One region of the Glutamicibacter sp. MCAF14 genome, then DNA from elsewhere that is predicted to be linked to it. Evidence: riboswitches for the same ligand, from Rfam matches in the RefSeq annotation. Region 1 holds a riboswitch; each other region holds the start of a gene.
What was found. Region 1 has a riboswitch for thiamine pyrophosphate ahead of thiO (glycine oxidase ThiO). Riboswitches for the same ligand answer to the same signal wherever they lie in the genome.
Positions count from the first base shown of each region.

Region 1 (9,643 bases):
GCCGAGAAGTGGCGGATGGCCACGGTGGTCAGTTCGGTGCCGGAGACTTGCAGCGCGGTTTCCAAGGTGGCAAGCGAGGTTGCTCCCCCGGTGCCCAGGATCAAGCGGGAGGACAGGGTGCGCCCGGCGATCTGGAAGGGATCGGTTTGGCTGTCTAATTCGGTGATGTTTTGCGTTTCCATGCTTAGCCTCCTTGGGCGGCGGTAACGAGTTCAACGCTGTGCCCTTGGGCCAGCAGGCAGGTATTCCACGCGCTTCGTGGGACAACGGCCCCATTGACCGCGGCTGCGATTCCCAGCTTGCTGCCGTCTACTGCCAGCGAGTTGTCATCCATTTCCTTGCCGATGCTCGTGCTGATCAGTTCGCGCAGGGTCGTGCCTTCGGCCAGGTCTACTGGCTGGGAATTGAAGTTGATGCCGATGGTTTTCATAGCTGCGTGCTCCATTCAATGAGTGCTCAGAGTAGTTGTCGTAGCAAAGCGGTGCGGGTTCACTGCCAAGTCGAATTGCCCAGGTTCTGCGCCATCGATGAGGTCGGTGGTCATCCGGGCGCCCAACGGGGTCAAGAGGACACCGTGGCGGGAATATCCGGTGCTGAGAACCAGGCCCGGATCAAGGCGGCCAATCAGCGGCCGGTCATCCGGGGTGGCTGGACGGGCTCGGGCTGTGGCTTCGTTCAAGGTGCACTCGCTGATCCCGGGAACCAGCTTGCGGGCATTGTCCAGCAGGTTGTGCATGGCCCCGATGTTCACTGCCGGTTGCGCATCTTCGCGGACACTGGCGCCAAGCACCAGGCTGCCGTCCTTTCTCGGGACCAAGTACACGTTGTCCCGGTGCACGATGCCGCGGATGGTGCGGGTAATCAGCGGAGGTCCTGCAGGTCCTTGGATCCGCAGGATATCTCCATAGACCGGGCGCAGCGGAAGATGCGGGAGGCCTTGAACCGTGCCAAGCCCGGTGGCAAGGATGGTCTGGTCAGCTTCGAGGATCCGGCCTGTTACGGTGCGAACCCCGACGGTCCGCTCCCCTTTAGTGAGCAGCGTCTGCACGGATTCTTCAATGAGCGACGGACGCAGGTGCGCCAGCAGGATCTTGAGAACTGAGCGCGGGTCGACCTGATGGTCTTCTTCGCACAGGACCGCGCCTGCGATATTGGCGGCCAACGCCGGTTCGAGTTTTCGTGCTTGGCTTGGCAACAGCTTTTGCGCACACAGTCCAAGGGATACTTGCAGCTCTGCCAATTCATGTAATGCTTCGCGGTCAGCAGGCTCGGCAGCGACAACCAGCGTGGAGTTTTGCAGGTAGTCCGGCCGGTGCCCGGTCACGGATTCTATGCGTTCAATAAATTGTGGATAGGCTGCATTCGATGCGGCGAGCAGCTGATGCAGCTCACCGTGGCCCCAATTGGTTTCAGCTGCCGGAGCGAGCATTCCTGCCGCTGCATAGCTGGCGCCGTGGCCCGGACCCGGATCGATAAGCGTGACGGTGTGAGCTCGGGATTGGAGTTCGAATGCGATAGCCAGGCCAATAATTCCGGCACCAACGATATTGACATGCACAAGGGCACGCTTCCTTCCTACGGCGGCATGACCCGCATCAGGTGTAGCGGTCGGCTCGGTGCCCTCTCAGCCTGGTCAATTCAGGCTCCCGCGGATTACTGCGATTATAAGCATGAGCTAGCTCATAATGTCGAACTTTATTGCCACTAGTTCCGTCATCTTCTGTGATGTAGTTACTGGTATGGATTTTCAAGACTTCCCTGTAGCTCTTCGGCTTGATTCTTCGCTGGCCCAAGTCATCATCGACTTGGAGCAAGAACTGCTGGATCCAAGTCGCCGGAGCAGCGTCGAGGAATTGAAGCGGCTCTTGCATCCTTGGTTCCGCGAGGTTGGAGCCAGCGGACGGAACTATGACCGGGAGAGCATCATCGCCCAGCTGGCCATGGAACCCATTCGACAGTCGGGCCCGTTGAAGGTGGCGAACCCGGTGGCGTTGCAGCTGGCAGGGCACCTGGTGCTTTTACGCTGGCACTTGCATGCCGAGGTGAGCAGCGAGCGCAGTTCGCTGTGGATCCTTGAGCAGGATCGCTGGCAGATGATCTTCCATCAGGGCACCACCAGCAGCGCACAGATCCCTGCTTCTACTCCAAAAGCTGAAGCGGCTGCGAGCGCAGGAGATGAATTTTGTGTGCGTCCACTTGAACCATCTGATGCAGCAGCGGTGTTCGAGGCATTTTCTTCAAACCCTGATATGAAGCGCCAAGGCGATGCCGATACCCCGCAGAAAGCTCACGCGTATGTCCAAGCGCTGCTTGAGGATAGGAAACGCCAGCGGGCACTGGCGGTGACCATCGAAGATCGGTTGGTTGGCTTGGTGTGCGGGACGGTGAACCATTCCAATGAGAACGCGTGGGTTTGGTATTGGATGAACCAGAAGTACCGTGGCCGATCACTGGCTACCCGTGCTGTGGCGAGTTTGGTGGATTATCTTTTCGGCGAGTTGGGTCTCTACCGCTTGGAGCTTGGACTGCGGGCAAATAATCCCAGTTCAAAGCACGTGGCCGAAAGCAATGGTTTCCTGCGTGAGGGAATCGAGCGGGGCAAGTTCTTGGTGGATGGCAATCGCATTGATGTGTATACCTATGCTCGGTTGCGCACCGACCCGGCACCGGCAGTGAACGCGCTGCCGTGGAGCAGGCAACCGTAGCGTGCTGAAATTCAAAAAAGCCACGGAATCCAAAATTGGATTCCGTGGCTTTTTATCTGTCCCTCAAGTTCTGTGATTGATAGTTAGATACCAGGGGTTGACGATGGTGGCATCGTATTCGGGCCGTCGTTGTTCTTGCTTGCTTCCATCTTGGTCAGCGTGCGTGCGGCTGCATCGCGTCCGCCAAGTCCAAAGGCCAGCGCTGCTGCCAGTGCTGCACCGATGACAATTGCGCCGAAGGCCATGTTGATGATCGAATCGGCGATACCCATGTACTTCAGGCCCATCGCTACGAACAGCGCAATTGCTGTGTAGCGGATGATCTTTGAAGCGGTGGTGTCACCCAAGAACCGTCCGATGACATTGGCGATGACGAAACCTGCGGCAATGATTGCTGCGCCGAAGATGATCTTGCCACCCAGGGCCAGGATCTCGTTGAGGATGTTGGTGATCGCTGGGAAGTTCAGCATCTGAGCTGCCATCACGCCGAAGAACAGCACGATAGCGATCTTGACGATGCCGGCAATGATTCCCGATGCGCTCTTGCCTTCGGGAACAATGCCCCACTGGGCCACGACCGAGTCGGTACCCACACCGTGAAGAGTGGTTTCAAGCAACTGACCGACGAACTTGGCAATCAGGATACCGACTGCCAACAGAGCCAAGGCCATAATGACCTGTGGGATTGCGGTGAAGACCAGCTGCAGCATCTGCTGAGCAGGATCCGAAATTGCCGCGATTCCCAGTACCTGCAGGGCCGAAATTGCCACGACCAGCAAGATCAAGGCGAAGACGATGTTGGAAATGATGTCAACGATCTTCGCTTGGGATTCGCGTGACTGGACTCCATCTACAGGTTCGCCGCGCGGGGTGACTTTGCGGACCAAGCTGCTGAAGTCTACGGTTCCCAACGCGGTCTTCAATAGCTGGCGAACGATATTTGCGATCACGTAGCCGATGAAGAAGATGAAGCCTGCACCGATGAGGTTTGGAATGAAGGCCATTACGCCGCCGAGCAGACCCTGCACCGGCGAGAGGACTTCAGATAGTGCGAAGACTTGCAAGATTGCTACCAGGCCAAAGAGCCAGACAATCAACCCTGCAACCTTGCCGAGGGATTGGCCTATCTGCTCTCCGTCATTGCCCTGCTTTTGCAGGAACTTCACCCTAGTCACCAGTTTGGCTGCAGCCCAACGAACTATGCGCGCAACAAGCCACGTAATGATGAGGATGATTAGCGCGATGCCAACCTTTTGTAGCATCGACGCCCAGTCGATATTTCCTAAAACGTTCTCAGACTGCATTGCTGCTCCTTCAACGTAGGGACAATCCGACCCTACGATGAAGTTCCAACACTGACTAGGGCAAAGTCCAATACCCCCAGCTTGATTCAATAGACTTTCACAGGTTGAATTGCGAAAACCTTATGAAATATTAGCTGATTGCACGAAATCCGCAATATGTGCCCTATGCCACAACTGATTCACGCAATGTTAGAAAGTTCCACGCACAGCTAGAACCCCTGAATTGCCTTGGAATCTCTTGCAGATTCGGCCGTTGCCCTATATCAAGCTAAGAATTGCGAAAATTTCCCTACGCTTAGTCGATAACTTCGCTCTGCACGGCGGCCCCAAGTTCAACCGTCCGTGAAACTGTGCAGTACTTGTCATGGGACAGCTTGACGATGCGTTGGATCATGCCAGCGGCTTTGCGTCCTTCTTCGGTATCCGGGAACTTCAGATCGAAACCAAGATGGATGTCTTCCATCCGGCTCGCAGAGTCTTCGGTGACCTTGTAGCCGCTGGCCTTGACTTCAAATTTCTCTGGTTCGCTTCTGCGCGTAGTTGCCACATCCACGTCGATGGAAGAGCATCCTGCAATGGCGGCAAGCAACAGCTCAACGGGGGTCAGCAGACCCTCGCCCTGGCCGAATTCAAGGCTGGCACCTGATTCAAGGCTGGTGGCTTTGTACTTGCGCGCTTCGAGGCGCTCGATGTTGACTTCACGGATTTCACGGCTATTTTCGCTCATGAAACTATGGTGCCACGATCTGGGGAGCAGATTATCCGTGGCGCAAGATGACGCGTTGCTCCGAAGCTTCTGCGTCCGAGGAAATCAGCTTGAATCCGCAGGTGCCAAAAAAATCGATGGCGTGCCGACGCTGGCTATCGAGATGAACACTAACGCCCGGAGTGGTGGCAATGATTTGTTCCAGCAAGACTCGGCCCACGCCTTTTTGCCGATCACTGTGACTCACCCAGAGCAATTCAATCTGTGTCGGGCCCCAGGCAGCAAAGCCGACAATGCGCTGCCCTTGCTGCGCGATTCTAATGGACACCGATTGGCTGTAGATTGCCTCCAAAGCCACGGCCACGGCATCGATATCGGCCGCGGAGAGGAAATCTCCTCGCCGTTCCACCGAACCGCGCCATATGTCCAATAGGTCAGGCACTTCATCTACGCTTTCGAGCTCGCGCAGCACGAGTTCTTCTTCCATGCCTTATTCCTTCGTGCTCTGGCAACAACCGTACTTGCTGATTCGAAATGTAGCCGGATGCAAGCGATTACTCAAATTTCTCCGGCTCCTTGCGTACCTCGCGTTCTGGGAACAGGCCACGGATGTTGCCAATGCGGCAGGACCAGTCCTGTAGTTCGAAGGCTACTTGCTCGGGTTGCTCAAGATGCAAGTTATGCCCAGCAGGATCAAGCACCACCATGCGCATCGCAGGATAACGGTGCGCGAGCCGTTCTGGATCCTGATATCCGGTGACGTGGTCTTGTTTGCCGCACAGGATCGAAACGGGGATGTTCAGTTGGCTCTCGCGGTTCACGGGCAAAGTGTCCAGGACGTAGCGTCTGGAGAGCTTGGCCATGGCCCGCAAGTTCGCGCATTCCAAACCGGGCAGAACCCACGAGACGAAGCGCTTCCAGGTCTGGGGTGACTGAATCACGGCAACCTCTTGAAATAGCTGTGCCTGTTTCGGTTCAAGCTGGGCAATTAATTGCGGATCTTCCACGAGTACCTGTGCTTCGGGAAGGGTCCGCCTCGCGTTATCAGGGAAGACCGCCGGTGCCAGGAGGAATAGGCCTTGGACTTGGTTGGGGAAACGGTCGGCCATTTCCTGGCAGAGCAAACCTCCAAGGGAGTTGCCCAGCAGGGCGAACTTCCCAGTTCCCGCGATGCGCTTGATTCGTTCTTCCAGCCATGTCGCAAGCTCAGGCAATCCCCCGGTGCCATCCAGTGGCGGGCACGTACCGAAGCCGGGCAAATCAATAAAGTGCAGGTCGAAAATTCCGGCTTCTTCCAGCACCGGCTCCAGCGGTTTGAGAATACGGTGGTCCACTCCATTGCCATGCACCAGGATCAACGGGATCTTGGCTTCTGGTGCTAACGGCATGGATTCTTTTCCTTCTGGTGCTGCTCGGTTCTCGTTGCGGCAATTCCTATCATCGCCTGTCCAACCACGTAGGTGAGCATAATCCAAAATCCCATTCCGGGGATGTCAAGGGTGGTGAAGGATCGTAAGGCGATCAAGGAATCGGATAGGAAGAATATCGCCCCGCCGCAGCCAGCGAGCACCCCCAGCCCAGTGCCGAAAATGGCCATCGCCGTCAGCGCCACTCCATAAATGAGCACCGGGACCAGCAGTGCCCCGGCCCCGGGCGCACACAGAAGCACTAAAACTGTGAATGCGCCGAGATATGGAGTTGTCATCCACCAGTGCCGCATTACGGAGGATCTCCAGTACCTGGCCAGCGCCGCGATGTAGAAGAACTGGGCGATGAGGAAGCTGCCGACCATGGCCAGGAATCCTTGGTCGCCCTCCATGAACCGTGGCAGGGTGTCACCTACCCACGAGAAGAGGATCGCGATCAGCACCAGCTTGATCAGTTTGCCGCGCTGTGCGCTGGTCAGCGCGATGATGATCGCGCCAAGCAGCGGCATCAGCATTATCTGCGTAACGTCGGCCAATATCCCTGCAGGTGCGAACAGCTGGGTGAGCAGATGGATTGCTGTGACGAACGCCATCGCCAGGACCAGCAATCTGGTGCGCGCACGGTTCGGTTCGGTTCCGCGGGCGCTTTGGCCGTGTGATTGTGCTGGCACGTTATTCCTTTTTGCGGGTCCTTGGGCTTTCTCGATTACCCTTCAGGCTGTTGGCAGCGGTTCCAAGATACAGAATTCATTTCCTGACGGGTCGGTGAAGACCTTCCAAGGAAGGGTTCCCCACTGCTGGTCGAGCTCTTCTCCGCCCAGCGAACGGACTGTTGCCAGCGCTTCATCCAAGCTCTTCCCTGCTTCAAGGCGCAAGTCGAGGTGGAGCGCATTTTTCCGCGAAGTTTTAGGCGATTCTTCTGGGACAAAGATCAGCTGCGGGCCGAGGCCGGATGGATGGGCCAAAGTCATTGGGATTTGGCTTACGATGTCCCACCCCATCAGCTTCGACCAAAAAGTTGCATCGCGCAGGGGGTCCGAGCAAGCCAGCTGCAGGGCAACTAGTTCCAGGCCCTTGCGCTCTTCACCGGCACAGAGCAAATACTCGTTGCCAGCGGAATCCCTCCTGGATTCCAGCGCCTGCCCCGGATCATTGCCGCATCCTCCCAGCGGACCGGCGCTGGGAGCAAGAATCAGGTGGGCGCGTTGAATTGTGCGGTCCGGATCTTGGACCATAGGGAAACAGAAATCCAGGTAGCGCTGTTCGGGCAGGTGCAGCCGAGTTTCGTATCCGCCCTCGTTATCCGTAAGCATCTGGCAGTGCAGCAGTTCTTCCCAGAATTTGGCATGCTCTTTGGGCGTTTCGGAATCGAAGACCATGTTCTCCCAATACATGCTGACAGCCTACCGTGGCAGTGGCCCACCTCACGCTCACCACTGCCCTGAACCCGTTAGTTATTCTCCCTTTATGGAAATTATTTATTGTTTACTGAGGTAAGGGAATTAGGAATTTTTTGCATAGAATTTCTTCTCAGATAAAAACACAGTCTATATTTAGCTTGCTTGACTACCTGTAGAAATTTAGGCCAATCTTTAATTTTATAGGTTCAACTTCAGTGTTTTAAGTCAACTTCGGAGATTTTCCTTGCATTTTTCGGAAGTATTATGTTGTCATGAGCAACAAGTCTTTTCCCCGCCTGGTGTCAGAGGGCCGGATCGGGCCCATGAGTACCCCGAATCGCATCGTGCTTCCAGCGATGGATATGAATGTTTCCGAAGACTGTGAAATCGAGCAGTCGGAAATCGACCATTACGCCGCCCGTGCCATCGCTTTCCCTTATGGAGCCGCCTAGGCGAAAAGCAGCACAGTGCCCTAGCCGACATGGTCATCTACTTCAATGGCACCACCTGTGCCGCTCCGGTAGCCGATGAACTGCGCACAGCCGGTTTCAACGTCGATGTCATTGGCGATGTCGGCGCGCTCAACTGCATCCACGGCGCCGTGCATTCGGCATGGAAGGCCACCGCAGAGCTGTAGGGCCAGGCACAGGAACTAGAACACCGGCAACAGGCCAGCGGCATTGAACCAATGCCGCTGGCCTGTTGCCTTGGGCGGAGTCTTGTCGCGATGACTCACCGGGTGCTTGAATAGGCTGATGGGCCTCAAAATGCTTATCCCCGCCGCACCGCAGGTTGCCGGCCTCGTCGATGAGCTCGCCAGCTGGCAGCACGACGGCCTGCCGTTGCAGCTTCACCCCGGAGATGTGGGCTGGTATGCCATGCGTGGATTGAACAGCACTGCCCGCAGCCTTCGCGTCTGGGCGGATCGCGAAGCCATCTACGCCTTGGGCCTGCTCGATGGCCCGGATCTGATTCGGATGGCAGTGCACCCGGACTTCCTGGACATCCAGCCGCTTGCCGAGCAGATCCATGCTGATCTGGCCTCGCCGGCCAACCGGATCTTTCCTTCAGCCAGTGCCAGTATCGAAGCCCGGGGCGCCACTGCCCTGGGCAAGGTCCTGCAGGGCAATGGCTGGAAGCCCGGGGAAGCTTGGACTCCGCTGCGCCGGTCGCTGGATGAACCGGTGCGGCTGCCGGAACTGAGTTTCCGCCGAGTTGATCCGGCTCAGGCCGGCCAGTGGATGGAAACCCACCTGAATGCCTTCCGCGGCCAGGATTTCAGTGCAGCGGACTTGGAACGAGCCGTGCAGCGCTGGCACACCATGGCCAATACGCCCATCTATGAACAGGGCCAATGCCTCACCGCCTACGACAGCGAGATGAACCCACTGGCCATCGCCGCGGTCTGGTCCGCAGGGTCCGGCCGCCCGGGGCTTCTGGAACCGATTGCCGTGCACCGGGCCTCCCGGGGCAAGGGATACGGCACAGCGATCAGCTTGGCAGCAGCCGCCGAACTGCGCTCCATGGGCGCTTCCAGCGCGCTAGTGTGCACCCCGAGTGAAAACACCACTGCCGTATCCACCTACCTGGCCGCCGGATTCACCGCCGATAGCGAATCCCATGACTGGCATCGCGAGAATACTGAGGAATCATGAACATCACCGACATCCTGACCAGCCTGGCCCATCGTCCGATTGACGCGGTGCGCGCGTTGCCGCAGCTCAGTGTTGAACAGCTCAACGCGCATCCGGGCAACCATCCCAACTCGATTGCGTGGCTTTTATGGCATTCGGGTCGCGAAGCAGATATCCAGCTGTCCCAGCTCAGCGGACAGCCCCAGCTGTGGGAGCAGTTCCGCGAACGCTTCAATCTGGGCGAACTGGGTGATTCCATGGGATACGGGCACAGCGCCGAACAAGCCCGCGCGATTGTCGCCGATGACCAGCACCTGCTGGTGGACTATCTGGAAGCCTGCATGAACGCACTGAGCGATTACGCCACGGCACTTGATGAAGAGCAGCTCGATGAAATCATTGACCGCAATTGGGAACCGGCAGTAACCCGCGGGGTCCGGCTGGTCTCCATCATTGACGACGCCGCG
Region 1 covers NZ_JBFREO010000002.1:369,636-379,278, reverse strand. Annotated here, with positions in the region: gene AB4Y71_RS04405 (thiazole synthase) at 1-182, opposite strand, end outside; gene thiS (sulfur carrier protein ThiS) at 185-430, opposite strand; gene thiO (glycine oxidase ThiO) at 446-1,558, opposite strand; TPP riboswitch at 1,556-1,660, opposite strand; gene AB4Y71_RS04390 (GNAT family N-acetyltransferase) at 1,740-2,705, shown strand; gene AB4Y71_RS04385 (mechanosensitive ion channel) at 2,789-4,009, opposite strand; gene AB4Y71_RS04380 (OsmC family protein) at 4,305-4,736, opposite strand; gene AB4Y71_RS04375 (GNAT family N-acetyltransferase) at 4,768-5,202, opposite strand; gene AB4Y71_RS04370 (alpha/beta fold hydrolase) at 5,270-6,103, opposite strand; gene AB4Y71_RS04365 (lysoplasmalogenase) at 6,094-6,813, opposite strand; gene AB4Y71_RS04360 (VOC family protein) at 6,856-7,536, opposite strand; gene AB4Y71_RS04355 (hypothetical protein) at 7,866-7,994, shown strand; gene AB4Y71_RS04350 (hypothetical protein) at 8,024-8,179, shown strand; gene AB4Y71_RS04345 (GNAT family N-acetyltransferase) at 8,298-9,197, shown strand; gene AB4Y71_RS04340 (mycothiol transferase) at 9,194-9,643, shown strand, end outside.

Region 2 (9,643 bases), 350 kb from region 1:
CTGGCCACTACGGCCGGCATCGCCGCGGCCTCCATGGCAGGTGTCCCATTGCTCTTCGGCTTCGTCGCCAAGGAAGCGGTCTACGAAGCGGCCCTGCACCTGGATGCCGGGTGGGGGATCTACGCGCTGGTCGGCCTAGTCCTAGGCGCGGCACTGACCATGGCCTACTCGCTGCGTTTCCTCATCGGTGCCTTCGGGGTGAAGAAAAAGAAGCTGCCGCCACTGGAATGCAAAGCCCCAACCCTGATCTTCTTGGCACCATTGCTGGTGCTTTCGGCCATGACCTTGTTCCTAGGCGTCTACCCGCAACTGGTGGAGCCTTTGGTGATCCACTGGTCAGCGGCTCAGGGCGGTCCGGGAAATATGCACCTGCTGCCATTTGCCGGTTTCAATACAGCGCTGGGACTTAGCGCGATTTCGGTAACCGTGGGCCTGTGCTTCTTCTGGCTGCGCCATCGTACCGACACCGGCGCGCCGCTGCGCCGCATGCTCACCTCGGCCGAGGAACTGTACCGCATGTCGGTGAACGTGCTGGACAAGGTGGCCATTTGGATCACCGGTCGTACCCAGCGTGGTTCGCTGTCCTTCTACCTGGGCGTCATCTTGGCAGTGGTCCTGGTGATTCCGCTGGCCATCGCACTGACCGTCTACACCCCGTGGCCCACCAACTGGATCATCGCCGATCATCCTGCCCAGCTGCTGATTGGTGCGGTGATCATCGCCGGAGCGGTCGTGGCCATTACCGCGCCGAAGCGCTTCATGGCGGTGCTGATGGTGTCGGTGACCGGCTACGGCATGGTCGCGATCTTCGCTCTGCAAGGTGCCCCGGATCTGGCGTTGACCCAGCTTTTGGTGGAAACCATCGTGCTGGTTTCCTTCGTGCTGGCCTTGCGCGCCCTGCCCAAGCGCTTGTGGGTTGGACTGACCCGGATCAAATGGGGCCGCGCCATTTTGGCCATCGCCTTGGCGGTGATGGTGGTGTACATCGCCATCGCCATGATGGCCGCGCGTACCGAAGCACGCATCTCCTTGGCTTGGCCGGAGATGGCGTACACCGAAGGCTACGGCAAGAATATCGTCAACGTGGCGCTGGTGGACATGCGTGTGTGGGATACCTTCGGGGAAATCACCGTGCTGGCCGCCGCGGCCACCGGTGTGGCATCGCTGATCTTCGCCGGACGCAGCTTCGGCAGCCGGGTCCGCGCCCATGAAGTCGCCCCGGGCACCATCGATTCGGGTTCCGAAGCGATCGGCACCAAGGAATCGAAGGAAACCGAGCTGCGCATTGCACGTCGCTTTGCCAGCAGCTCCAACCAGGACTGGCTGATGGCCGGCAGCACCCTGGTCGCTGAACGCCGCTCGATCATTTTCGAAGTCGTCACCCGACTGATCTTCCACACCGTGTTGATCATGTCCGTCTATGCGCTGCTCACCGGGCACAACACCCCCGGTGGCGGATTCGCCGGAGGGTTGATCGCGGGTCTGGCACTGACCATCCGCTACCTGGCCGGCGGCCGCGTGGAGCTGTCCGAATCGATGCGCATCGCACCGGGCATGCTGATCGGCGGGGGCATCGCCCTGGCTGGACTGGCCGGGGTCGTGCCGCTGCTGCTGGGCGACGAGATCTTCACAACGTACGCGGTGGAATTCTGGTTCTTCGGAGATCACAAGTTCGTCACCTCGACCATTTTCGACATTGGAGTGTACCTGGTGGTTCTGGGCCTCGTGCAGGATGTACTGCGCTCGCTGGGCAGTGAAATTGATTCGCTGTCCGAAGGCCGCAGCCCAGTGGATCGCCATGATGCGATCCAGGCCTCGCGGACGGGAGTTGGACGATGAGCGTGAACATCACCTTCCTGGTAATCACCGGCGTACTGCTGGCCGCCGGCTTCTATCTGGTGCTTGAACGCACCCTGACCCGCGTGCTGTTGGGCATCATGCTGCTGGGCAACGGCATCAACCTGCTGATCCTCACCAGTGGCGGACGCCGCGGAGCCGCGCCGCTGTACAACCCGCAGCTCAGCGGCGATGAGTATTCCGATCCGCTGCCCCAAGCACTGATCCTGACCGCGATCGTGATCACCTTCGCGGTGACCGCATTCTTGCTCGCGATGATCTACCGGTCCTGGACCTTGACCAGCGCCGATGAGTTCACCGATGACACCGAAGATATCAAGGTCTCGCAGAAGACCGCCTACGACGAAGAGGAAGACTCGCCAGTGGCTGAGGACACGACCGAATTCGTCGATGAAGAAGGCCGCCCGGTTCGAGAGGGGGAAGAGTGAATTTTCTGGACCTAGCCCCCTTGGCCGTGGTGCTGCCGATCTTCGGCGCAGGCGCCGCGTTCCTGGCCCGTCGCCAGGTACGCGTCCAGCGGCTGATCACCATCGGCATCCTGGTGCTGACCCTGGTGCTCGAAGCGGGCATGATGGCCGCGGTGTGGGGCGGAGAAAGCTACGCCATCCACATCGGCGGCTGGGACTCGCCCTTCGGCATCGCGCTGATGGTCGACGGGTTCAGCTCCTTCATGCTGCTGGTCTCCACCGTGGTTTCGCTGGCCGTGCTGCTGTTCGCCACCAGCCAGGGCCTGGCCGACGGCGATGAGCCCGGACCGGTCTCGATTTTCCACCCGGCCTACCTGATCCTGCTGGCCGGCGTTTCCAACGCCTTCTTGGCCGCGGACCTGTTCAACCTGTACGTCGGATTCGAAATCCTGCTCACCGCCAGCTACGTGCTGCTGACCCTGGGCGGCACCGCCGAACGCATCCGCGCCGGTACCACCTACGTGGTGGTGTCCGTAGTTTCCTCGGTGATCTTCTTGATGGCCATCGCGATGATCTACGCGGCCACCGGTACCGTGAACATGGCCGACCTTGCGCTGAAGCTGCCCGAACTGGGCCAGGGTCCGCAGCTGATTTTGCATGTGCTGCTGCTGATCGCCTTCGGCATCAAGGCCGCGGTCTTCCCGCTGTCCTTGTGGCTGCCGGACTCCTACCCGACGGCACCGGCCCCGGTGACCGCGGTGTTCGCCGGGTTGCTGACCAAGGTGGGCGTGTACGCGATTATCCGCACCGAAACCCTGCTCTTCCCGGGTGGTGCGGTGAACGCCGGACTGCTGGTGGTGGCGGCGCTGACCATGGTCATTGGTATCCTCGGTGCGCTGGCGCAGACGGACTTCAAGCGCATGCTGTCCTTTACGCTCACCAGCCACATCGGCTACCTGATCTTCGGTGTGGCCGTGGGCGGGCCGCTGGCCATCGCCGCGACCGTCTACTACGTGGGCCACCACATCATCGTGCAGACCTCGCTGTTCATGGTCGCCGGGCTGATCGAACGCCGTGCCGGCAGTTCGAATGTCACCCGGCTCGGTTCGCTGGCCAAGCTTTCCCCGGCGCTTTCGCTGTTGTTCTTCATTCCGGCCATCAACCTGGGCGGCATCCCGCCGTTCTCCGGGTTCCTGGGCAAGTTCGGGCTGCTTCATGCGGCCGCGCAAGAGGCTGATGCGCTGACCTGGATCGTGATCGGTGCCGGGCTGCTCACCAGCTTGCTGACCTTGATGGCGATCATCCGCGTGTGGGCCCGGGTGTTCTGGCGCCGTGCCGCTGATGCCGAAGTTCCCAACCAGGGGCTGGTCGCCGAAGCGACCCGGGTGGCCGATGAGACCCTGGCCGGAGGAGGGCAGAACCCCCGACTGGGTTTGAAGCTGGCCAAGTCCCTGGAAGCCGAATCCCTGCCGTGGGGCATGCGTTATGCCACCGGTTCGCTGGTGCTTGCAGGTATTGCGCTGACCGTCTTTGCCGGACCGATCTTCGAATTCTGTGAGCGCGTGGCCGTGGAACTGATTGCCCGCGAACCTTATATCACTGCGATCTTGCCACTCTGATTGGAGGGATGATGCCGAATAGGAATTTTGAACCGCGCGACCAGCGTATCGATGATGCGCTGGATACCTCCGGTGTGCGCCACCGCGCGACATTCAAGCAGGAATGGCCGCTGCTGCTGTTGCTGCTCTTCGTCTGGGGCGCCCTGTGGCAGGACTTCTCGCTGGGCAACATGATCTTCGGCGCGGTCATCGCGCTGGTCATCGTCAACCTCTTCCCGCTGCCGCCGGTGGTCCTGTCCGGACGCATCAACCTGTGGTACTGCCTGAAGCTGTTCATCTGGTTCATGGGCCAAGTGGTCGTGGCCAGCTTCCACGTGGCCAAGCTGGCCATCGCCAACGGCAAGAAGACGCACAGCGCCATCATCGCGGTGCCGCTGCGCACCGGCTCGGATCTGATCGTGATGACCGTGGGCCACGTGCTCACGCTGATCCCGGGTTCGTTCGTGATCGACGTGGACCGCAGCTCATCGACCCTGTACCTGCACTACATCGACATTGAATCTCCGGCAGATGTGGAGAAAGCCCGGGCGGCCATCCGCGACATCGAGCGCCGGCTGATCATGGCCATCGGCAGTCCGGATGAGTACGAAGCGATCAAGAATGAATGCGGACCGGACTTTGCTGCGAGGAAGGAATAGACATGATGGACATCGTCATTTGGATCTGCGGCATCATGCTGTGCCTTGGGGCCGTAGCTTGCCTGGTCCGCGTGGCCAAAGGCCCGTCGATTCTTGACCGGGTGCTGGCCCTGGACGTGATGTTGCTGATCATCTCCGCCGCGCTGTGCCTGGAAATGGTTTTGCACAAGCACACCGACTACCTGTTGTTCGTGGTGGCCGCCTGCATGCTCGGCTTCATCGGCTCTGTGACCGTCTCGCGCTTCGTTTCGGATCAGAGGAACGCCTAATGGATCTCTTCCTCGATATTCTTGTCGCGATACTGCTGGTCGTGGGCTGCCTGATGTCTTTGATTGCCGGTATCGGCCTGCTGACCTTCCCGGATATGCTCACCCGCATGCATGCCGCGACCAAGCCGCAGGTGCTCGGTTTCCTGCTGATCTTCGCCGGACTGGCCATTCATCTGCGCAGCTGGGCGGTGATCCCGGTGCTGGTCCTGGCCTGGGGAATGCAGCTGCTGACCGCACCTGTTTCTGCCCACATGATCGGCCGATCCGGCTACCGCACCAAGCACGCGGCCAAGGAGACACTCTTCTCCGATGAGTTGAGCCTGGTCGTGAACAAGGTCAATTCCACTCCACCAACCGAAGCCACTCCGATCACCAAGGACCAACCCGGAGAAAACCAGAATTAAACGCAAAGCGGGAGCCACGCAAATATCGCGGCTCCCGCTTCATGGCTTAATGCCGATGCCTACTTAGTGAACTTGGCAACAACCTTGTTGGCGCTGCGGTCTGCAACGGTCTGCATGATCGCTGCCACCAGAGCGGAGACCACGGCAAAGCCCAGTGCCTTACGGAATGAAGCTTCAGCTGCTTCGTCAGTGCCCTTGCGTGGCGCTTTGCTGCCGGTGGCCTTCAACCAAAGGAAATCAACTAGCTTGCCGCCGAGAATGCCTGCACCAACGGTGATGCCGGTGGTGACAAGTTTCTGCACTTTATCCATTTTTTCCTCACGATCAAGGTCTTGACTTATCGTTCCTCTGCCCAGCATACCTGCGGTATGGTGGGGGAGCAGTATTTTTTCCGACAGGGGAGCGTCAGACTTTTTAAAAGTCGCAAGACGCTGAGAGTGCGATAGATCGCAGACCCTCGAACCTGCCCCGGCTAGTACCGGCGAAGGAAGTCGAGCATCTCGGATGCGGATAGGCATGGGAACATGCCCTCATTCCGTCCATCTCCCCTCCTTGCACAGGAGGAGTAACAATGAACGAAACAGTATCGAAGCAGCGTACCGGCTGGCGTGTAGTTGACATCGTGGTCGCCTCGGTGATCGCAGTAGCTTCAGGGGTCATCTTCTGGGCATGGAGCGCCGGATATGGCCTGTTCTCACTGGCTTTTGCCGCATTCCCACCAGCTACCGCACTGCTCACCGGCATGTGGCTATTCCCAGCGGTGCTCGGTGCGCTGATCATCCGCAAGCCAGGAGCCGCGATCTATTGCGAGTTGCTGGCCGCTGTCGTTGAAGCGTTGCTCGGCTCGCACTATGGCTTGACCGTGCTGATCTCCGGAGCGGTCCAGGGCTTGGGTGCAGAACTGGTCTTCGCCGCATTCCGCTACCGCAAATGGAACCTGGGCGTTGCACTGCTGGCAGGCCTGCTCTCCGGGCTGTTTGCTGGATTTTCCGAGGCCTACATCATGGCCTACTACGTTGAGTACACCGCGGGGATGAAGATCTTCCACGTGATCGCCACCGGTGTTTCCGGACTGATTGTTGCCGGTCTGCTGTCCTGGCTGGCCACTCGTGCCCTGGCCAAGACTGGAGCACTGAGCGCGCTGGCCAGCCGGCGTGCGCACTTGGAAAGCTCAAAATGAGTTTCGTTGCCAATTCCGGGGCCGCCAGTAAAACCCAGCGTGGGGCGGCAATTACCGCAACAGGCTTCGGGTGGCAGCACACCGAACGGCACCAGCCGGCTATCTCCGGGTTGGATCTGCAGATCCACGCCGGAGAAAAGGTGCTGCTGGTCGGTCCTTCAGGTGCCGGCAAATCGACACTGTTGCACGCCATGGCAGGATTGCTCGAAGCCGATGAGGCCGAGCAGGTATCCGGGCGTCTGCTCATAGACGGGTCCGATGCCTTCAGCCGCACCCATCCGGTGGGGCTGATGCAGCAGGATCCAGAAACTCAGGTGGTGCAAAGCCGGGTCGCTGATGATGTGGCTTTTGGTGCGGAGAACCTCGGGATTGATCCGCAGGTGATTCGCCAGCGCATCCCCGAAGCGTTGAACGCGGTGGGGCTGGGCGCGTTGGCTCATGATCACCGAACTCAGGAACTCTCTGGTGGGCAGAAGCAGCGGTTGGCCCTGGCCGGCATTCTGGCCATGGAGCCAAGCGTGATGCTGCTCGATGAGCCCACTGCCAATGTGGATCCGCAAAGCATCGAGCTATTGCGCGATGCGGTACTGAACGCGGCCCGGATATCGGGGGCCACCTTGATCATTGTCGAGCATCGTCTTGATGCCTGGGCGCAACATGTCGACCGGGTGATCGTGCTGCAGCCTGGTGGGGGAGTCGCGCATGATCTGGACCCCCAGCAGCTCTATACGGACGCCACGGTGCGCAACGAGCTGGCGGCTGCCGGGCTGTGGATCCCCGGATACCTTCCACAGGTAGCCGCTGCAGCCAACGAGCCAGGTCCAACGCTGCTTGAAGCGCGGCAGCTGGTCTCTGCACGCAGTGCCGCCGCCCCGCGCACCCAAGCAGTCGACGTGCGCGTGAAGGCTGGCACGGCCACCGTGATCCGCGGCGAAAATGGTGCCGGCAAATCAACCCTCGCCTTGACCTTGGGCGGATTGCTGGAGAAAGCCGGCGGTGAACTGGCTGCCAGCGAGAAGCTTGCCGACGGGCTGGGCCAAGCGCCATTTGCATGGAAGGCAGGGGCCCTGATCGGTCGGATCGGGTCGGTCTTCCAAGAACCTGAACACCAGTTCGTCACCCAGAGCGTTCGCGAAGAGCTGGCCTTTGCCCCCAGTCGTGCCCAGCGCAGCGATGCTGAGCTGCCCAAGTACGAACCCGAGCAGATCCAGCAGCGTGTACAGGTGCTGCTTGAACGCTTGGGACTGGATGAGCTGGCTGACGCGAATCCCTTCACCCTTTCCGGTGGCGAGAAGCGCCGTCTGTCCGTGGCGACCGTCTTGGCCGCATCCCCACAGGTGCTGATCCTCGATGAGCCGACCTTTGGGCAGGATGCGAACACCTGGCGCGAACTGGCCGGGCTGCTGGTTGAGGAATTGGAGCAGGGAACTGCGATTATTGCGGTCACCCACGATGATCATTTTGCCAAGGTGCTGCAGGCAGATGACCTGCTGTTGGCCGCACAGAATTCCACCACTCAGATTCCTGTTCAGGGGCCGGTGCTTGATGCACCTGTCGGGCGCAGCTGGTTGGCGAAGATCAACCCGCTGGCCAAGCTCGGGGCGGTGGCAGCGGCGACGCTGCCACTGATCACCACCTTGGATTGGGTCTCAGCGCTGGTGATTATCGTTGCGACCGTGGTGCTCTTCCCATTGGCAGGAATAGGCCCGGTCAAATTCCTCAAGCGGGCCTGGCCGCTGCTACTGGCCGGAGTCTTTGCCGCATGGGGCATTGCCCTGGTGGGGCAGGACAGCGGCATGGTCTACGCGCAATTCGGGGCCTTCAGCATTACCGAAGGTTCGGTTGCCGGTGGTATTGCTACCGGGCTGCGTGCGTTCGCGCTGGCTATTCCGTGTATTTTGCTGCTGGCCACCACGAATCCCAGCGATCTGGGCGGGGCGCTGTCCCAGCAGTTGAAGGTGCCGCATCGCTTCGTGCTCGGCGCGCTGGCGGGAATGCGGTTGCTGGGGCTGATGGTCGAAGAATTCACCACGCTGACTTTGGCACGGCGTGCTCGCGGTATGGGGAACTTTGGCACCTTGGGCCAGCGGCTGAAGGCAAGCTTGGGTCAGGTGCTGGCGTTGCTGGTGCAGGCGATTCGCCGTGCCGGACGGCTGGCAACCACCATGGAAGCCAAGGGATTTGGTACTGCCAAGCGCACTTGGATTCGCACTGCAACCTTCAGCTGGCGTGATGCGCTGGTGCTGGGCACCGGAGTCCTGCTTGGCACGGCCGCAATGACGGCGGCCGTGCTGGCAGGAACCTACAATTTGGTGTGGACCTAGCGGATTGCGTCGGACAGGGCGCTGAGCTGTTCATGCAGCTCGGCGTCCAGACGCAATGGCTTGGCATCAATGGTGCGCACCGGGGTGAGCAAGCGGATCGAGGAGACCAAGAAGACTCCGTCGGCCTGGTACAGGTCCTCGGGACGCAGTGGTCCGTAGCCCAGCTCCCATCCGTCCTGGGCTGCAGCATCAAAGATTGCGCTCTGCGTGGTTCCCGGCAGGATGCCGGTTTCCAGCATCGGGGTGAGCAGGCGCTTGGTTTCGCCATCGCGCTGGGCCACCAGCACGGTCGAGGTGGGAGCCTCGAGGATGATGCCGTCGGCGGAAGTGAAGATGACATCATGGGCGCCGTGCTTGCGCGCGTAGCGCAGGGCAGCCATGTTGATCGAGTAGGACAGGGTCTTGGCGCCCATCATGAGCCATGGGGCGCGTTCTGCCAGCTTTGAGTCGTAGCCGCGATCGAGCAGCAGGACATCGACGCCGGTTTCGCGCTGTTCCTTGCCCAAGGCCGGGGCCGGGGTGACGGTGACCCAGCAGATGGCTGGATCGCTGTCGTGCTCGCCGCGCGCAGCCACCAATTTGACCACTGCTTCTTCGGCTCCGCCGGTGGCATCGAAATCGGCCACTGCGGTGTCCACCGCGGCAAACCAGCTGCGGGCATCGGGAATGATCAGGTCTGCAACTTCGGCGGAGGTGGCCAAACGAGCCAGATGCGCTTCGAATTTGCGTACGGCCTGATTGGTGTAGAGCATCGATTCAAAGATGCCGTCCCCACGTGTGACTCCCTGTGCCGTGACGAGAAGTTGCGGTGCAGTGATGTCTGCAAGACGTCCAGCCGGATAGGCCGGATCCAAGAATACAAGAGAGCTCATAGACATAGATTATCGAACCCTAGCGTCTTCTGCGTTATATCCGTGCGTAGAGATTCAGACAAGTCTGACATTG
Region 2 covers NZ_JBFREO010000002.1:23,440-33,082, forward strand. Annotated here, with positions in the region: gene AB4Y71_RS02650 (Na+/H+ antiporter subunit A) at 1-1,839, shown strand, start outside; gene AB4Y71_RS02655 (Na(+)/H(+) antiporter subunit C) at 1,836-2,285, shown strand; gene AB4Y71_RS02660 (Na+/H+ antiporter subunit D) at 2,282-3,883, shown strand; gene AB4Y71_RS02665 (Na+/H+ antiporter subunit E) at 3,895-4,521, shown strand; gene AB4Y71_RS02670 (monovalent cation/H+ antiporter complex subunit F) at 4,524-4,790, shown strand; gene mnhG (monovalent cation/H(+) antiporter subunit G) at 4,790-5,194, shown strand; gene AB4Y71_RS02680 (DUF4235 domain-containing protein) at 5,254-5,505, opposite strand; TPP riboswitch at 5,581-5,701, shown strand; gene AB4Y71_RS02685 (ECF transporter S component) at 5,766-6,374, shown strand; gene AB4Y71_RS02690 (ATP-binding cassette domain-containing protein) at 6,371-8,698, shown strand; gene AB4Y71_RS02695 (aminodeoxychorismate lyase) at 8,695-9,570, opposite strand.
Region 2: it holds a riboswitch for thiamine pyrophosphate, as region 1 does, so the genes downstream of both, AB4Y71_RS02685 (ECF transporter S component) here and thiO (glycine oxidase ThiO) in region 1, are expected to answer to the same signal.

Region 3 (9,643 bases), 190 kb from region 1:
CCGCCGACCGCGCCTCGGGCCCGGTCAAGATCATCGCCGCGGACCCCGATGGCTCGGTCTACTCCGGTGGCACCGGCCGCCCGTACTTCGTTGAAGGCGTGGGCGAAGACATGTGGCCGGGGAACTACGACCCATCCGTCCCGGATGTTGTCGAACCAGTCACCGACGCGGAATCATTTGAAATGACCCGCCGTCTGGCCAAGGAAGAAGGCCTGCTGCTGGGCGGTTCCTCGGGCATGGCCGTGGTTGCCGCATTGCGCGTGGCCAAGGACCTGGGCGAAGATGACGTCGTCGTGGTGATCGCTCCGGATGGCGGCCGCGGCTACCTGGCTAAGATCTTCAACGACCAGTGGATGCTGGACCAGGGCTTCACTACCGATGAATACTCCGCACTGGACTTCATCGGCGCCGCTCTGGCCAAGCAGGGCACTGGCACCGTAACCTTGGAAACCACCCTGGCTGAGGCTGCCAAGGCACTGCGCGAACAGGGCGATGACGCACTGGTGGTTTCTGCTGCACCGCTTCCGGCCCGTATCGGAGAAATCCGTGGGGTCATCGGGGCAGGGGACATCACCGATGCACTGCTCTCCGGCGCAGAACCAACCAGCACCCTGGCGGACCTAGGTGATCTGCCGATGCCGCTGATCGGCACTGCAGACACCGCCGAACATGCCCAAGAACTGCTCAAGAGCCATCCCGCGGTCTTGCTGACCAAGGGCGGCGAAGTGATCGCCGCAGCTACCGCAGCTGATCTATTGGCCTACTCCACCCGCTAGAGACAACACCTCAAAGGATTGATATCGATGACTGAAAACCATCAGGGAGCAAACACCCGCTTTGTCCATGCGGGCCAGGAATTCGAGCCGGTCACCGGTGCTGTAGTTCCACCGCTGCACTTCTCCTCGACCTACGCCCAGGACGGCATCGGCGGCCTGCGCAACGGCTACGAGTATGGCCGCGGCACCAACCCGACCCGCGACGCGTTGCAGGCACAGCTTGCTGGCGCCGAGTTCGGCAACCACGCTTTCTCCTTCAGCTCCGGCCTGGCCGCCGAGGACTCGCTGATCCGTGCGATTCTGCGTCCCGGTGACCACATCGTGCTGGGCAACGACGCCTACGGCGGAACCTTCCGCCTGATCGACCGCGTGCTGGGCGACTGGGGCATCGGCAACACCCCAGTGAACATGGCTGATGAAGCAGCGCTGGCTGCCGCCATCGAAAAGAACAAGGCCAAGCTGGTCTGGGTTGAAACCCCATCGAACCCGATGATGACCATCACCGACATCGCCAAGGTCGCTGAAATCGCCCACGCCGGCGGCGCGCTGCTGGTCGTGGACAACACCTTCGCCAGCCCATTCCTGCAGCAGCCGCTGACCTTGGGCGCTGACATCGTGGTCCACTCGACCACCAAGTACATTGGCGGCCACTCCGATGTGGTCGGCGGTGCAGTGATCGTCAAGGATGCGGCGCTGGCAGAAAAGATCGGCTTCATCCAGTTCGCCGTCGGTGCGGTCTCGGGCCCAATGGACGCCTTCTTGACTACCCGCGGGCTGAAGACCCTGGGCGTGCGCATGCGTGCCCACTCGGAGAACGCCGCACAGGTTGCCGGGTGGTTGCGCGATCGCAGCGAAGTGGAGCGCGTGCTCTACCCGGGCTTCGAAGACCACCCCGGCCACGAGATCGCCAAGAAGCAGATGTCCGGCTTCGGCGGCATGGTCTCGGTGCAGTTCAACGGCGGCGAAGCAGCAGCTCGCAAGATTGCCGAGAGCACCAAGCTGTTCACCCTGGCTGAATCCCTAGGTGGCATCGAATCGCTGATGAACTACCCATCGGAGATGACCCACGCTTCGGTGAAGGGCACCGAGCTGGCAGTTCCAGTGAACCTGCTGCGCCTCTCGGTTGGCATTGAAGACCCGGCCGATCTGATTGAGGATCTGGAAAAGGCCTTCACCAACCTCTAAGGCCAAAGCCAAAGGACCTGAGTTCCGCTGCCTAACGGGCAAGCGGACCTCAGGTCCTTTGTTCTTTCAGTTGTGCAGCCTGCTTGCTGGTGGCCTGCCTACCGGCGGGGCTTGGCGGGCTTGGGATCTACGATCTTGAAGTACTTGTTGCTTGCAGGCATCCACATCAGCACCACGCTGAACATGATGATGGCCGCCAGGATCGAATAACGGCCGAATCGCAGCAGCAACGGCAGTGCGGTGATCAGTCCGACCCAGGACAATTGGGTGCGTGCTGCCCGGTCTCCGGTGAATAAGCGGTAACCCAGCACACAGCAGGCCAGGCCGGCGGCGGCAAAAAGGATGATCAGTGCAATGACCGCGAAGCCCATGGTGGACTGCTGGGTATGCTCATGAACCAGGAAGCCGCCGAAGCCGAGAAAAAGCACTCCGGCTAGGAGCCATAGCATTTGGGCGATGAATAATCCGCCGGGGGTTGGCTCGTTGGGACGTCGTGGAAAAAGTGGTTTCTTCACATGTACAACCCTACGTGTTCCAGCGCGGTGCCCGATCTCACACGCTCTGGACACTGACAATAGTGGTGGGTTCAAGCTAGCATTAAGTGTTCGCGAACATCAGGGTATCCCTCTCGCATCCAGCCCAATTTTTGAGGCCGGAGCCTTCTCGTGTTGTATTTTCCGCAAAGTGTGTGCGGGTCTTTATGTCATAGGGGAGCGCTTGATGAGCGTGACTTGTATCTGACTGTGCAGCCTATACGTCGTTTCTTTTGGGACGGCCAAGGCCTATCCCCAAACGAATGAGGTAATTCTTCGTGTCTTCTGACATGCCCGTAAACACCGACGACAACCAGACCCCAGAAGAGCCAACTGTGCTCTTCTCCGAACTTGGTCTGGATGCCCGCGTGCTTGCATCGCTTGCCGACCTTGGCTACGAAAAGCCATCGCCAATCCAGGCAGCAACCATCCCACTGCTTCTCGAAGGCCGCGACGTTGTCGGTCTGGCTCAGACCGGTACCGGTAAGACCGCTGCTTTCGCACTTCCTGCCCTGTCCCGCATGGCAGAACTGGCTGACACCAATGGTCCAGCCAAGACCCCTCAGATCCTGGTTCTGGCTCCAACCCGCGAGTTGGCCCTCCAGGTAGCCGAGGCTTTCACTTCCTACGCCAAGTACCTGCCGAACTTCACCGTTCTGCCAGTGTACGGTGGCTCGCCATACGGCCCGCAGCTCAACGGCCTGCGCCGTGGCGCCCAGGTAGTCGTTGGTACCCCAGGTCGCGTAATCGACCACATCAACAAGGGTTCCTTGGACCTGTCCAACCTGCAGTACGTTGTCCTTGATGAGGCCGACGAAATGCTGCGCATGGGCTTCGCCGAAGAGGTCGACAAGATCTTGGAAGCCACCCCAGAGGACAAGCAGGTTGCCCTGTTCTCGGCCACCATGCCACGCACCATCCGCCGCATCGCGTCGGAATACCTGCGCAACCCGCAGGAAGTTGCCGTGAAGTCCAAGCAGTCCACCGGCACCAACATCACCCAGCGCTACCTGCAGGTGATGGGCGCCCACAAGCTTGACGCCATGACCCGCATCCTGGAATCCGAGACCTTCGAAGGCGTTATCGCCTTCGTACGTACCAAGATGGCTACCGAGGACCTGGCTGACAAGTTGAAGGCTCGTGGCTTCACCGCTGCCGCCATCAACGGCGACATCCCGCAGCAGCAGCGCGAGCGCACCATCGAGAACTTGCGCTCGGGCAAGATCGACATCCTGGTTGCAACCGACGTGGCCGCTCGCGGACTTGACGTAGAGCGCATTTCCCACGTTGTGAACTTCGACATCCCGCATGACACCGAGTCGTACGTGCACCGCATCGGCCGTACCGGCCGTGCCGGCCGCAAGGGCGACGCGATCTTGTTCATGACCCCACGCGAGAAGTACTTGCTGCGTGCCATCGAGAAGGCTACCCGCCAGCCGGTGACCCAGATGCAGCTGCCTTCGCTGGATTCGGTCAACGACCGCCGTATCCAGAAGTTCACCGATCGCATCGACAAGACCATCAGCGGCCAGGACCTGACTACCTTCCGCGAAATCGTGGAGAAGTTCGCTTCCGAGCACGAAGACCTGGATCAGCTGGAAATCGCAGCTGCGCTGGCTCTGATGGCTCAGGGCGGTCGCCCGCTGCTGATGACCGAACCAGTCATGTCGCCTTCGAAGAAGGCCCGCATGGATCGCCCAGAGCGAGGCGGCGAACGCGGTGAGCGTGGCGATCGTGGTCCACGTGCCCGCAAGACCGCTGCTGAAGGCAACGCCATGTACCGTCTGGCCGTTGGCCGCCGCAACCGCGTGCAGCCAGGCTCGATCGTTGGCGCACTGGCTAACGAAGGTGGCTTCGATTCTTCGGAAATCGGCGGCATCGAGATCCGTTCGGACCACACCCTGGTCGAGCTGCCAGCCGAGCTGACCAAGGACCAGTGGCGTGCACTGTCCAAGACCCGCATCGGCGGCGAAGCCATTGAGCTCGAGCTCGACAATGGCCGCAGCCCACGTCGTGAAGACGACGGCGACCGCGGTGGCTTCCGCGGCGGCCGTGGCGGCGGCTTCGGTGGCGGTCGCAGTGGCGGCGGACGTGGCGGCTTCGGCGGTGGCCGTGGTGGCGGACGTGGCGGCTTCGGCGGCGGCGGACGCGGCGGCAAGGATCGCTACAGCGATTCGGGCCGTAGCGGTGGACGTCGCGACTACTAAGCCTGTCGCACACTAGCTGAACAGCATTAGATAACGCCCTCGGGGCAAGCATGAAGCTTGCTCCGAGGGCGTTTTCCGTTAACCGGAGCCCGCTTACGGGGCCGGGCTTCCCAACGGGATCTGGTCCCCGAGGTAGACCGTGCCGCCGCTTTCCAAGAACTGCCTGCTCTTCTGCGCCATCCCGGCCAGCGCGGCTTGGGCCTCGGCGGATCCGTACTCGTCACGGATATCCTGGGAAATGCGCATGGAACAGAACTTCGGCCCGCACATGGAGCAGAAATGCGCGGTCTTGGCTGGTTCGGCCGGCAGCGTCTCGTCATGGAATTCCTGGGCTGTGACCGGGTCCAGGGACAGCGCGAACTGGTCATGCCAGCGGAACTCGAAGCGCGCCTTGCTCAACGCATCATCGCGAGCCGTGGCCCCAGGGTGGCCCTTGGCCAGATCTGCGGCGTGCGCGGCGATCTTGTAGGTGATGACGCCGGTTTTCACATCATCCCGGTTAGGCAGTCCCAGATGCTCCTTGGGAGTGACGTAGCAGAGCATCGCGGTGCCGTAGCGGGCGATCTCGGTGGCGCCGATGGCGCTGGTGATGTGGTCGTAGCCCGGAGCGATATCGGTGACCAGCGGGCCCAGCGTGTAGAACGGAGCCCCATCGCACAGTTCCTGCTGGCGCTCCACATTCTCGCGCACCAGGTGGAACGGGATATGCCCCGGTCCTTCCACCATCACCTGAACGTCGTACTTCCAGGCGCGCTTGGTCAGCTCTGCCAAGGTGTCCAGCTCGGCGAACTGGGCGGCGTCATTGGCATCCGCAATGGAACCAGGGCGCAGCCCGTCGCCCAGCGAGAACGCCACATCGTACTGCGCGAAGATCTCGCACAGCTCATCGAAGTGGGTGTAGAGGAAATTCTCCTGATGGTGCGCCAAGCACCAGCCTGCCATGATGGACCCGCCGCGCGAGACCATGCCGGTGACGCGGTTGGCGGTCAGCGGGATGTAGCGCAGCAGCACTCCGGCGTGGATGGTCATGTAGTCCACGCCCTGCTCGCACTGCTCAATGACGGTGTCCCGGAAGATCTCCCACGTCAGTTCATTAGCTTCGCCATTGACCTTCTCCAGAGCCTGGTAGATCGGCACGGTGCCGATGGGCACCGGCGAATTGCGGATGATCCACTCGCGGGTGGTGTGGATGTCATCTCCGGTGGACAGATCCATGACCGTGTCCGCACCCCACTTGGCTGCCCACTGCAGCTTGGAGACTTCCTCGGCGATGGAGCTGGTCACCGCCGAATTGCCGATATTCGCATTGATTTTCACCAAGAAGGCCTTGCCGATGATCATCGGCTCGGATTCCGGGTGGTTTATGTTCGCCGGGATGATGGCCCGGCCGGCCGCAAGCTCGCTGCGCACCAGTTCGACATCGCATTCTTCGCGTATGGCAACATAGCGCATTTCCGGGGTGATGATCCCGGCCCGGGCATAGTGCATCTGGGTCACACGGGCTGCGCTGACGGCCCTTCGCGGAGGCGCCGAGCGTCCGGCCCACTCTGCGCTGGCGGTGCCTCTGCGAACCGCAGAGCGTCCGTCATCGTGCAGATTGCGTTCTCGACCCTCATAGGTTTCCACATCCCCGCGTTCCAGGATCCACGGTTCGCGGAAAGGCTGCAATCCTTGGGTGGGTTCGCTTCCCGGTCCGCTGGTGCGATACACCTGCAACGGTTCATTTAGCTCGCCATTGGGGGAGCCAGCCAATTGGATCTGGGTGACGGGAACGGAAATTCCCTCAGACACGCGGTAGGCAAGGGTGTGGGCAAGGTGCTGTTCAAATTGTTCCACTGGGGAAACTCACTTCCTTCGCCGGCATTACCCGGACAGGTTCAACGGTCGCGGACGGCGATAGTCCGATCTCAGCCCTTGCCAGGGCACCCGTGTGGTCGCGATCAACTTAGCACGATTTCTGCCAGAAAAGACAGCAGCGCTGCACAAATTATGGATGTGAAGAAGCAGCGGTCCAGAAGATGGGAAGTGGTTTCACTCTCGCTGGCAGCTGGGAAACAGGCTGCTGTGGGGCGTAGTGGGAGAAACTTTTGGGGAAACGAAAAGAGAGACAATCTGCAATCAGATTGTCTCTCTTATTTCGAGCCCCCTGCCGGAATCGATCCGGCGACCTCGTTCTTACCAAGAACGCGCTCTACCACTGAGCTAAGGGGGCAACAGGTAAATACTTTACACAGGTTTTTAAGGTTTGCAAAATCCGCTGAGAATTTGTTGCTGACGTCACAACATCACTACTCAGGTTGCGTTTGGTGCATAGATACCCGAGTGTGAAATTAGCTGGGTAGTGAAAGGAATTTGAGGCATTCAGCATCTTAGAAAAGATCTTTTTCTTGCTTTGATGCTCCGGGCGCCCACCGCGGCTTCGTGCAGGGGTTTGCTGCCGATGGGAACGGGTTTCCCGTCGGGCGTCAGGACGGTTGCTGGGCAAAGTCACCTGATCATCGTTCGAGGCATGCGGTCTAGTGCAAAAGCGCTAGTGAGCCCAGGGAATTACCAAAGTGAGCATCGTCACCCAAGCCCTTTTTGTGCCACTCATAGTTCTACGTCGCATGGGCCCTGCATGTAAATTAGCACTGACTAGGCCTTATTCGTTTTGGATGGGCCATTCCTATGGGCGAGTTGGCCGATTTTTCTTTGCTGGGAAATCCGTGTAGAGTATTTACTCGTTGCCCCCTTAGCTCAGTGGTAGAGCGCGTTCTTGGTAAGAACGAGGTCGCCGGATCGATTCCGGCAGGGGGCTCTGAGTGAGAAGCTTTCTTGGCTTCTACTGGATTGCTTCTCACTTGTGGCGGCGTAGCTCAGCTGGTTAGAGCGCACGACTCATAATCGTGAGGTCCCGGGATCGAGTCCCGGCGCCGCTACCAAATGAAGACCCGCAGCTTTTGCTGTGGGTCTTTTTTGGATTTCAGGCACTCAGGACAAATCGGGCCCCTAAGTAAGGTCTGGAGAATTCTTGAATTTTTCGCCTGCTTGCTTGCCTGCCAAGTGATTCGTTTGTGAATCACCTGGCAGGTGAAGATCGCTTCTTATGGCTTTGGCTTGCCCAGTGCGTTGACTGCATCGCTTATCGTCGCGCCGCGGTGCTGCTGCCGGTAGGCTTTGACATCTTTCGGGTCAAGATCACTGGCATCCACAGTGACTTTTTGCTGTTTGTCGCGGAACCAGAACCACCCCATCAAAGCCCAGCTGCCAAGCAAGAGGCCATAGATTGGTTCATCGGATACCACGATGAGAAGTGCTGCCAGGAGAGCCAACGTCAAGATTGCCATTTCGCGTGCTGCTTTGCTCATCGAATGCCCCTAACTAATGCCTGCCGCCTCGAATCGAAAAACTATACTGCGCGGTCGTGGTCCCAAGGGTTCATGAATGTTCCAAGTTGCTTGAGGGGGTGATGTCCAGCCTCATGCCCGGATATTCCCACTCTATGAATTAATATGCGTCTTGTAAATCCTACTTTTGTGGGAGGAAACTTCTGGATTCGAGCAGTGGTTCTGCTTGGGCAAACCGCGGTAACCGAACACAAGAAATTACCGGGAGCACCGTATGGGCGGGAACTAGCTTTTTGACCCGGTGGACTTGCGCTTCTCCGCGCTTGATTCCCTGGCCAACGACAAGAGATTGTCGATTGCCGTGTTGTCGAAATCAGTGTGGCTGGCACCGTCGTGGTCGGCATCGTGGCCATGGACTTCGGTATGCAGCCGTTGCATTCGCATGTCCAAGGTCGTGGCGATTGCGGCCGCTTCAGCAAGCTCGTCCGCAAGACGGGCTGGAACGTCCCCTTCATACTTATAGAAAATCTTATGTTCCAAGCTGGCCCAGAAATCTTGGGCAATTGTGCGGATCTGCACTTCAACGACAACATTGACCGGCCCGTCGGACAAGAACACCGGAATCTCGATAATCGCGTGCACGCTCTTGTAACCGTTGGATTTTGGATTCTTGATGTAATCCTTGATCTGGATGACCTTCAGATCACTTTGAGAAGTTAGCGTGTTCAAGACCTTGTAGATGTCCTTCACGAAGCTGCAGGTGATGCGCACTCCAGCAATATCACTAATATTTTCCCGAATGATCGGCAAGGACGGAGCGATATTCCGCTTGCTCACCTTGCGCATGATGCTTTCAGGAGTTTTCACCCGTGAAGAAACATGCTCGATCGGGTTGTATTTATGCAGATACAAGAACTCTTCACGCAGAATTGAAACTTTAGTCAGCATTTCATCGACGGCGAATTGGTACTCCATCATGAAACGCTGGAAATCGTGATGGAACGCTTGTGCCATTTCCTGGAGCTCGGCAGGTGTTGCTTGCTTTGCAAGGGGAGCCGCAAGCGCTGCGTGAGACTCCTGATCGTGTTCGGCTGAAATTCTCAATCACCTCTGCGAATAGTTTTCATCCCAGCAAAGTAGAACTCACTGGGACTTCAGCCTAGTGCGCCCTCCTAAGAATTAGGCAAGAACAAGTAGAGAATTTGGCCAACTGGATTCTTGGGGCGCTTCGCAGGCACTTTAGAGTTCAGCGCAGCGGTGCTCTATCGTTGACTGGGTAACTGTGCGGAAAGGTATTGATGGAACTCGCTAGCGACTTTCGGCAGCTTTGCCACGGAATCAGCTTTTCCGAGCATGAGCCAGCGCCGATGCTTCGACTGCGGCAAGCAGCAAACTGGCGCACCGATTATCTGGAACCCAATCGTGTGCTGAGCCTGGAAATTGGCGACCTCAAATTCTGCCTGGGCTACGTCACGATGAACAAGGACGGTTCACGCAACACCTTGCCGTGCCCTAAGACCAAGGCCTTGCGCACCGGTACCCAATGCGATCGCTGCCGCCGGATGGACCAGACGAAGTTCATGCACCATTTCCACAAGACCGGTGAAGCTCCCGAG
Region 3 covers NZ_JBFREO010000002.1:179,314-188,956, forward strand. Annotated here, with positions in the region: gene AB4Y71_RS03365 (pyridoxal-phosphate dependent enzyme) at 1-776, shown strand, start outside; gene AB4Y71_RS03370 (cystathionine gamma-synthase) at 804-1,961, shown strand; gene AB4Y71_RS03375 (hypothetical protein) at 2,060-2,476, opposite strand; gene AB4Y71_RS03380 (DEAD/DEAH box helicase) at 2,785-4,701, shown strand; gene thiC (phosphomethylpyrimidine synthase ThiC) at 4,795-6,537, opposite strand; TPP riboswitch at 6,534-6,641, opposite strand; tRNA gene AB4Y71_RS03390 (tRNA-Thr) at 6,842-6,913, opposite strand; tRNA gene AB4Y71_RS03395 (tRNA-Thr) at 7,427-7,498, shown strand; tRNA gene AB4Y71_RS03400 (tRNA-Met) at 7,546-7,622, shown strand; gene AB4Y71_RS03405 (hypothetical protein) at 7,785-8,048, opposite strand; gene AB4Y71_RS03410 (GTP pyrophosphokinase) at 8,313-9,131, opposite strand; gene AB4Y71_RS03415 (DUF2797 domain-containing protein) at 9,326-9,643, shown strand, end outside.
Region 3: it holds a riboswitch for thiamine pyrophosphate, as region 1 does, so the genes downstream of both, thiC (phosphomethylpyrimidine synthase ThiC) here and thiO (glycine oxidase ThiO) in region 1, are expected to answer to the same signal.